3 regions of the Aliiglaciecola sp. 2_MG-2023 genome follow, and region 2 is predicted to be linked to each of the others. Evidence: predicted binding sites of a transcription regulator. Region 2 holds the regulator's gene; each other region holds the start of a gene.
The links. The regulator FNR, encoded in region 2, switches genes on or off when oxygen is low (the NO sensors DNR and NnrR bind a similar motif). The targets are predictions, from matches to a motif close to TTGATCTAGATCAA.

Region 1: Q4567_RS13165 (YdcH family protein) is a predicted target of FNR. The motif match lies at 2,022-2,035, and genes of this name have one in related genera.
Region 3: Q4567_RS10505 (OmpW family protein) is a predicted target of FNR. The motif match lies at 1,427-1,440, and genes of this name have one in related genera.

Annotation. Positions count from the first base shown of each region.
Region 1 is NZ_JAUORY010000012.1:6,268-9,467, forward strand. Features, by position in the region: gene Q4567_RS13150 (DUF6090 family protein) at 38-730, opposite strand; gene Q4567_RS13155 (hypothetical protein) at 943-1,377, shown strand; gene Q4567_RS13160 (hypothetical protein) at 1,553-1,744, opposite strand; gene Q4567_RS13165 (YdcH family protein) at 2,105-2,356, shown strand; gene Q4567_RS13170 (hypothetical protein) at 2,397-2,864, shown strand; gene Q4567_RS13175 (SCO family protein) at 2,920-3,200, opposite strand, start outside.
Region 2 is NZ_JAUORY010000005.1:234,368-237,567, forward strand. Features, by position in the region: gene Q4567_RS07555 (heavy metal translocating P-type ATPase) at 1-706, shown strand, start outside; gene ccoS (cbb3-type cytochrome oxidase assembly protein CcoS) at 729-914, shown strand; gene Q4567_RS07565 (sulfite exporter TauE/SafE family protein) at 911-1,576, shown strand; gene fnr (fumarate/nitrate reduction transcriptional regulator Fnr) at 1,602-2,339, shown strand; gene uspE (universal stress protein UspE) at 2,454-3,200, shown strand, end outside.
Region 3 is NZ_JAUORY010000008.1:124,159-127,358, forward strand. Features, by position in the region: gene Q4567_RS10500 (response regulator) at 1-504, opposite strand, end outside; gene Q4567_RS10505 (OmpW family protein) at 708-1,358, opposite strand; gene Q4567_RS10510 (MipA/OmpV family protein) at 1,535-2,323, opposite strand; gene accC (acetyl-CoA carboxylase biotin carboxylase subunit) at 2,594-3,200, opposite strand, start outside.

The DNA.
Region 1 (3,200 bases), on a different contig from region 2:
TTGTTTATGTTTAAAGTATGCATGTTTAAAGTATGACTTAGCTTTTTTCCTTGATGAGCATGCCGTTAACTTTAGCAAAGCTTGCTTTATGATCTTTCAGCAATAGTAGTTGGCCTTCAAAAATATCTTTATAAAGGTTAATGGCGATAATTAAATCCGCTCTGGACCCTGACGATGATACAGCCTCATCCATCGGTAAAACTTGAAGTAAAGAATCTAGCCGTACAAGCGGCGTCACATATGGCCTTGACCACTCACGACTAGCTTGGCTTGCGTGCAAGTATAAGTTCGTTAAAGAAGCATGGTTCACAAGTTCAGCGCGTAAAGATTCGTTGTTTAAAACGCTCATATCACCGTTGGTTATAAGCTGCTGGTATGTATCTGAATGGCCTTCAGGAGGGGGCAAGTTGAATGCCGTTTCAAAGAAACTTTGCATCAGCTCCAAATCCGTACCTTTGGGATAATTGATAATTTGTTGCTGGAACTTTTCTATTATCGGTGCGTTAACCTCAAGAAATTCAATATACTCGTCGGTATTTTTCTCAAGCATCGTAAAGTCGGAGTGTAACCGTTCTATGATTTGTTGCTCACGTTTGTTGTCTTTGCGTTCTTCATTCCAACTGGTGATTTGAAACGCAATCAAGATGCCGGCCACGACTATGAAAAAATCGATGGCAACAGCAAACCAATTCTGTTCTTTGACGTGTTGTGAAATTCTTCGTAATAACAAATCGAATCCCTCCTGATATGTTTGCCAAGCTTAGCACAGTAGTTTTGCAATAAAGAATACAATAATAAAGAAGACACCCATCTTTTAAAAATGATCTTGAAAACAGATTAATGGGTTATAGAAAGGCTAAATTTTCCGGAGTTTTGGTGTAGTCTTTACAGTGTCAATATGACTTTTAAGTTTAAAGTTGATCGTGATGAAGGTGCAAGCCAGTGCAATTAAGAAGCAAAAAAAACCGTATATCAGAATTTATTCTCTCGTTGTTAGATAGAACCTCATACACTAGACATGAGCTGGACAAAATAATTGTCGGTTCAATTAGTCGTCGATATTTGTCTGAGCCGATGTATGCGGTAGATCACTTACGAAGAGCACTTGTTGACTACGGATACATGTCAAAGGATCCTGTTACCGATATTTACACAATAACAGAAACAACCGAAAAGCTTCAGGTACAGCATCATCGTATTGAAAGTGGACTGCAAAAGGCAATAGACGACGCACCCGAAGTGAAAGTGCAGTGTGAGTTTTGCGATAATAAAGCTAAGCCATCAGCAATGCTGAACCACTATTATAAGAAGCATTCACTGAAGGATTATTTAGATACGATTAAACAAGAGTTTGGTAATTCTTACATCAATGGTTAACTAATATCGCCATTTGCACTGTGTCTTTTTAATTAATGATTTACCTGATATCTGAAGAAGGTAGAGGCGTGTCATATCAAGGTGACAGGAATCTGAAAAGCCATGATGACAGCCTTGATTGCAGCCGATGGATTGCCGCCCTAATTACCAGAGTAATAGTGACAAGAAAACTGTGTTAATCAAACTTGCGCTTTCGTTGCTTTAGTCGCTCTTCGCGCTTTTTTCTCTGTTTTATTTTATCCCGCCAAACAGAGACAACGATTGCAACAATTATGGCTACAAACAAAAAAGCAATGCCCACTCCAGACCAAAAACACAATTGCTCGTAAACACATGGTAAGCCAATTTGAATTTCAGTGTTGTTCACAATTTTTGCTTACTCCAAACGTAATACTCTGTCCAATTCGCCAGATGTAAGTGACTTATCATTCTGACCATTTTTACTCTTGATAGAGTAGACCTGTTTTTTGTCAAAAGCCTTTCTGTTTCTGCATTATTGCGATCAAATTCAGTAGGAATCAGTAATATTAGGAAAGTCGACGACACTAACGTAGATTCAAATTTTACTTTCAAAAGCAGGGAGCCTCTAAAAGTTTTGAAAGAATTTAGACGTGCTATTAACTCAGTAGTTTATCCCGTTAAACATGACCTAGATCAATATATAAGGCTGTCTAAGGCGTACACTGAAATTGTCAAATTTAAACCATAAATATGAGGTAAATTCAGCATGCAAGTAGAAAAACATACGCTTAGTCATGATCTTCCAGAGCATAAACACACTATCCGTCATCTTAAAATGAATGATCGGCATTTTGTTAAACAGTTTGACGAGTATCATGATGTCAATAAGCAGATTCATCACATTGAAGAACAGAATGAGGCGGTCTCAGACGAATATCTAGAATCGTTAAAAAAGCAACGTGTGGTACTTAAAGATCAATTGTTTGCGCAAATAACTGAGACTGAGAAAGCGCTTTAATTTTTAGCAAGCTTTTTGACAATGACAAGGCGGCTATAAAATGAAAATGCACAAAGGTTTATTGCTCTTCTCTGTTTCCCTTCTGCTTTTTGGCGTTATGTTCATCCAGGGATGCACCAGTCAGATGGCCACCAATCTCAGAAAAGTCACTTACCCGCCAGATTTTAAATACGTTGAACCGTCGAAATTGCGTTCAGATATGGATCGCCTCGCACAACAAATGCGTGTTTTAGAGTTTGCGCTAAGCCAGCAACATGAGCCGCAAAGTGTCGGTTTTGCTAAGCAACAACAGCAAGTATTATCTACTTTGCAGAATATTGAAAAGATAGCTTCTGGATTGCGCGCAGGAGATGCGGGGGCCAGTCACCCTTTTCTTCAAGACTATATGCGTGACTTTGTAAGTAAAGTAGACAATGCACGCATTGCCGCGTCTTTGGAAAAACCGAGTTATTACTTGGCTGGGAAAGTGTCTGGTGCCTGTACTAACTGTCATAGCGTAAATCGCTAAGCTCGTTCAAAAATAGCAAAAACCTGCGGGGCAGATCCCGCAGGTTTTGTTGGTCTTATTGTTTTGCAGTGTTTGTCTTTTTTAAGCTTTCAATGTCGGCTATTAGATAGGCCACAGAGGCTTTGTTAAGACCATTGTATATGCCACGAACATGTCGGTTTTGATCAATCAATAACAGACTTTCGGTATGTAAAAAATCATCTGTGTTTTGAATGTTACCCAAATCTTCACTGGCAAAATAGGCCGACTTGGCAAGTGAATATATCGCGTCCCTATCTCCGGTGGCTAAATGCCATTTGCCACTAACGATGCCATTGGTATCCGCATAATCTTTCA
Region 2 (3,200 bases):
CCCCTGCGCAGTTTCCCAAGTAGTTACTGTGGCGGGAAAAGGTTTACAAGGAACCTACCAATCTCAAGTCGTTAAGATAGGTAACATAAGTATTCTTGATAACAGTGATGGTTTACGACCCACTGAGGATGACTCTCGAGTTTATCTGCAATTGGGTAAGCAATTAATTGCTGCATTTAGCGTAAAAGATGTAGTTAAAAAAGACGCAAAACAACTCGTCGATGACTTACGCAGCAAACAATTGGTGATGTTAAGTGGTGACTCAGAAATAAACGCGTCTTTGGTCGCTGATTCTTTAGGTATCCCGAACGTTTATTTTAGACAAACGCCAATACAAAAACTGACATACATTCAAAACTTACAAGCCAAAGGACACAAAGTTTTGATGATTGGTGATGGCATCAATGACGCCCCAGTTTTGGCCGCTGCTGATGTATCAATTGCGGTAGGTGACGCCAGTGACATGGCGAAACGTTCTGCCGATATCATTTTATTAAATTCAAAATTAAGTAATGTTAAGTTTGCTGTTAGTATGGCGATTAAAGTGCGTACCAAAATCAAACAGAACATGGTTTGGGCCATTGGCTATAACGCGTTAATTCTTCCCCTAGCAGTAGCCGGATATTTAAGCCCGTGGATGGCCGTAATTGGCATGTCGTTAAGTTCAATTATTGTGGTCGCAAACTCTATTCGTTTACTACGTTAACCAGCGCTAATAGGAAATTAAAGTGAGTATTATTTATGTGCTAATCCCCATCGCTATTGTGCTAGTACTGTTAGCCATAGGGATCTTTTTTTGGGCGGTCAAATCCAATCAGTTTGAAGATTTAGAGCGTCAAGGATACAACATTCTATTCGATGATGACGTGGATAAAAAAGTACAAGTAAAAAAGCCAAAAACTAACGACAAATGAACGACTTAAGCTGGTTTTCTGCAATATTAATCGGACTTGCTGGAAGTGTGCATTGCGCTGGGATGTGCGGTGGAATTGTGACCTCATTTACGTTTGCATTACCAAAGAATAAGTCACAATGGCCGTATTTAATTGCCTATAATTCAGGCCGCATTTTATCTTATAGTTTCGCTGGCGCAATCGCTGGGCTGTTGGGTCAGATCGTCACCACAAAATCCTTTATCAATCCTCAAGCACTGACCCTTTTTGGCGGAGTATTTATGGTTCTGCTTGGATTATATGTGGGACAGTGGTCAAAACTACTGGTTAAAGTAGAAAAAGTTGGCGCTATTTTTTGGCGTAAAATTAGTCCCATATCAAAGCGTTTCATTCCCTTTAAACACCCAATCTATGCTGTACCCTATGGCCTAATCTGGGGCTGGTTGCCCTGTGGATTGGTTTATTCGACGTTAACATGGAGTGTTTCCACCGGCAGTGTGGTACAAGGTGCTATCACCATGTTTTGCTTTGGCTTGGGCACTTTGCCCATCATGTTAGCAATGGGAGCCAGCGCCAGCCAAATAAGAGGATGGTTGACCCAACCAGTGGTAAAACGAAGCGTTGCAGTCTTATTATGCTTATTTGGCTTGATTTTATGTTACCAAGGGATTCATAATTGGTAACTAATGAATTAATTGGAATTAACTAATGTCAGATCCGAACAAGTTCAGTATTCGCTGCCAAAACTGCAGTTTTAATCACCTATGTATACCGGTGGCTCTGAATCAGACTGAAATGGAGAGTTTGGACGAAATCATAGAACGCAAGCGCCCTTTGCATAAAAATGATCAATTAACTATTCCTGGGCAAAAATTTACGTCGCTGTTTGCAGTAAGAACGGGCTCATTTAAATCTTACATAACCTCTCCCGATGGCGAACAACAAATTACAGGGTTTCATTTTCCCGGTGATATTGTCGGCTTTGATGGACTATTTTCTGAAAAATATCAAAGTTATAATCAAGCGATGGAAACCTCCATGGTTTGTGAGTTACCTTACGACAAGTTAGATATTATGAGCGCACAACTTCCTACACTGCGCAAAGAAATGCTTAAAATTATGAGCACAGAAATAAACCAAGATCACAGTCTCATGATGTTATTAAACAAGCGCACAGCAGAAGAACGTCTTGCCCACTTCCTAATTAATCTATCAGATCGTTTTCGCTCCCGCGGTTTTTCTGAATTAGAATTTAATTTAACCATGACCCGAAACGAAATTGGTAATCACCTTGGTTTAACTGTTGAAACCGTCAGTCGTTTACTCACCCGTTTTCAAAAAGAAAATATCATCAAAGTTGATGGGAAATTTATACAAATTCTCAATTTGGCGGTACTTAGAGAGAAACTTGGTGAACACGTTTTAAATAAACAAGCCTGCGGTTAAGTCTTTTAATTTAAATTGATTCAGGTCAAAACAATTAGTCTGTTAATTGGCAAACTAGCTAAAGTAGCCATACACTTAATATACGTAGTGTAAACGTTTGAAGGGAATTAATTTATGTCCGTATTTAACAAAATACTAGCTGTTGTAGACCCAACTACAGAAGATCAAAAAGCGTTTAAAAGAGCGCTTTTATTGGCAGAAAAGACCGGCGCCAGTATTACTGCGTTTCTGTCCATATATGATTTCTCTTATGAAATGACCACTATGCTCACCGTGGATGAAAGAGAAACGATGCGCCAAGCTGTGGTGGATGACAAAACCGATTGGCTTGCCAATATAGTTGAACCCCTAGCGGCTAACTCATCTATTTCAGTAGATATAAAAGTGGTCTGGCATAATCGGCCATATGAAAGTGTATTGTTCGAAGTGATTGATCACAGCTATGATTTAATCGTCAAAGGAACCCACGAGCATGACACCCTAAAGTCAGTGATATTCACCCCGACTGATTGGCATATCCTACGTAAATCACCGGTTCCAGTTTTACTTGTTAAAGAACATGATTGGCCTATTAATGGCAATATTTTAGCTGCGGTAGATGTGGGCAGTGAAGATGAAGAACATCATAGCTTAAACAAGTTAATCACTAAAACCGCTGGATTGATGGCTGATTTACTGGAAGGACATGTAAACTTGGTTAATTCTTACCCAGGTACACCGGTTAATATTGCCATCGAAATACCAGAGTTCGATCCGGTTGGCTATACAGAGTCAGTTAAACAACACCACGCCAAATGTATGCTTGAGCACGCTCAAGAATTCAATATCCCACAAGAAAATCAGCATCTTAGTGAAGGTTTG
Region 3 (3,200 bases), on a different contig from region 2:
AATACGCCCAAGATTTTCCATTAAGGATTTCAGCAGGGTAAATTCACGACGGGAGGTTTCTATTGGTTGATTATCAATTATCAATAAGTGATGAGTAATATCTAGGCTGACTGGTCCGCAGGTTACTAAGGACTGTTGAGAGGTGCCTAACCGCCTTTCCATCACACGTAAACGGGCCAATAATTCTGACATTTCAAACGGTTTTGGCAGATAGTCATCTGCGCCCTTATCTAAGCCTTGGATTTTATCCGAGGTAGAGTCACGGGCGGTTAATATCAGTGTTGGAATCGGGTTTTTTTGTTTGCGGATTTTATCAAGTAAGGTTAACCCATCCATATCCGGCAATCCAAGGTCAAGAATCATTAAATTGCAATCGTCTGAGTTTAGCGCGGCTATCGCGTCTTTGCCGTTGAACACACAATTAACGGCATAGCCTTGGGTTCGCAATGATTTGCTTAAGGCTTCCGATAACGCGTGGTCGTCTTCTACTAATAAAATACGCATAATAATTGATTCTTTTTCATTTACAGCAATCGGTTGGGAAATTGACAATAGGTTAAGTCAGTTACAAATTGCATATTGATCTTCCCTATCATTATAGAAAGTTTACCTTAAAATAGTATTAACGCAGATAAATAGACGACAGAATTTTTAGCCAAAAAAAACGGGCACTTCAGTGCCCGTTTTGATCGTCGTTTGGGGTTGGTTTAAAATTTATAACCAACAGTCAGTGAATAAACAAATGGGTCAATATCCACATCCACTGTTCCAGCAGTCCCATTATTAGTAAATGTTGCTTCAGTGCTGATATCTATATAGCGCGCTGAAGCGTTAACAAACCAATTGTCGTCCAACATGTAATCAAAGCCGATTTGTGCAGACAAACCAACAGAGTCATCTAACTCTAAGTCACTAAAGCCCGCTTCTTGATTGGCTGCGGTGAAATCTTCACTGAAGAAAATAGTGTAGTTAACACCTAAACCAACATAAGGCTGAAATGCACTATCGGCATCTAAGAAGTGGTAATTAGCTGAGATAGTAGGCGGTAAGTGTTTTGTTGAGCCTAATGCGCCCACTGTGTCTAAACCAATATCATGTTCAAAAGGCGTTGCTGCTAGTACTTCAATCGCCCAATTGGGTGACAAGAAATACGCAAAATTTAATCCTAACTGAGTGTTGTTATCTACATTCACGCCAACACCAACATCCGTGCTACCGATAAAAACATTACTGCTTGATTCATCTGGTGCAACAGTGGTTACACCGGCACGTAAAATCATATCACCGGTTGTGTAGGCTTGTGCATTAGTAGCGCCAAGAGCGATAGCTACAGCAAGATAGACTGCTAGTTTTTTCATGTGTTTCTCCATCGAAATATGTGTTTAAGTTTGATGGGGAAAGCTTACGGCATTGAATTTTTCTGATATTGATCTGGCTCAACCAAAAACGCTCGAAACATTGATGTAAATCAAAGTTTTATAATACATGACTCAAGAATAGCTGAATTGCACAATGGGAATGTATTTTGCGCCTTTTAGTTTTGATATTCGCTGCTTTTTTTAATCTGCCAAATTACACCTGCTCCAAAAGCATAATTATTTTTATCCACTAATAAGGGGCTGTCGAGGTTGGCGGCTGCATTATGGAAATGATAGGTCGCACTCATAAACATGCGAACAGTAGGGGTCACATTGAACATGTAGCCGGTAGAGAGTTCCAGACCCAAATAGCCTTGTTTTGCATCGTATGCAGGCCGCTGTTGGGTGGCGAATTGGCTATCAACTTGGTAAAAATAGTCGTGCAGTTTTTCTGTGCCCCAACTAGGCGATACACTAATTCTAAAGCGATCTTCGGATTGCAATGTGCCAATGTATTGGTAGGTCAATTCTGGGTTCAACACATATCCTCGGTGGGATAATGATGAAAAATCAGTTGAGAATACCGCGCGACTTTGTACTTTTAATTGGATTTGCTGAAGACCAGTGGCTTTTTTACCGCTTTCGAAAAGCTTAAGACGAATTTGTGGGCCTACCTCGAAGACAAAATCCAGATCGGGCATACCGGCGCGCACTGAGTCGTCACTGGAGTCTGCGCTAAAAGCAGCATCAATAGACAAATCTATTTCTATCCAATCCTTTTCCACCGCAACCGCACGTATAACGCTATTTTCGCCTATTCTGAAAATATCGCCGCGATAAATAAAAAAAGGGACTACAAACCCATTGTTGTGATTCTTAGCTGCGCCTGGATATTCTGGGGTGCTAAATCCAGCACCGACGATACCTGCCTCCCAAAGTGGTTTTTTGGTGTGTTCATCGTCCATAGTGGTATCGATTTGAGCTAGGCAAGGAAGGCAAATAAGCGCCAGAAAAGGCAATAAGAGGCTTGGTGTTAGATTCACAAAAATACCGTTCGAATACATATAGTATCGAAAACTTACTACAGTAAATGGAATGAGCTCAAGTTTAATATTTTAAAAGTCGTTGAAGCAGTACAGAGATAGCAATACGGACACGAAAAATTATTGAATAGCAGGGAGAGGAATAATCAGGGCCTACCTAATTTAGACTAGATAGGCCCTTTACGTCATAGATTATGCGAGTTTAAGCTTTTTCTCTAAATAGTGGATGTTTGTACCACCGTTAAAGAAGTTTTCATCTGCCATAATGCTTTGCTGTAGGGAAATGTTGGTTTTAATTCCTTCTACAACTAATTCATCAAGGGCATGTCGCATTCTCGCAATTGCCACGTCACGATTTTCTCCATAAGCGATTAACTTACCGATCATAGAGTCATAGTGAGGAGGTACACTGTACCCGGCATATATATGAGATTCCCAACGAATACCGAAACCACCTGGCGAATGGAACATATTAATTTTTCCAGGGCTAGGCATAAAGGTCGCTGGATCTTCTGCATTGATTCGACATTCAATGGCATGACCGCGAATCTGAACATCTTTTTGTTCAATGGATAAAGGTTGACCAGCAGCAATACGAAGTTGCTCTTTAATCAAATCCACACCAGTGATCATTTCTGTGACAGGATGTTCAACCTGAATACGTGTATTCATTTCGATGAAATAGAAGTCGCCGTTTTCATAAAGAAACTCAAAGGTTCCCGCGCCACGATAGCCAATTTCGATACAGGCTCTACGGCAACGCTCACCAATTCGCTCACGGGTTTCTGAATTAATGCCC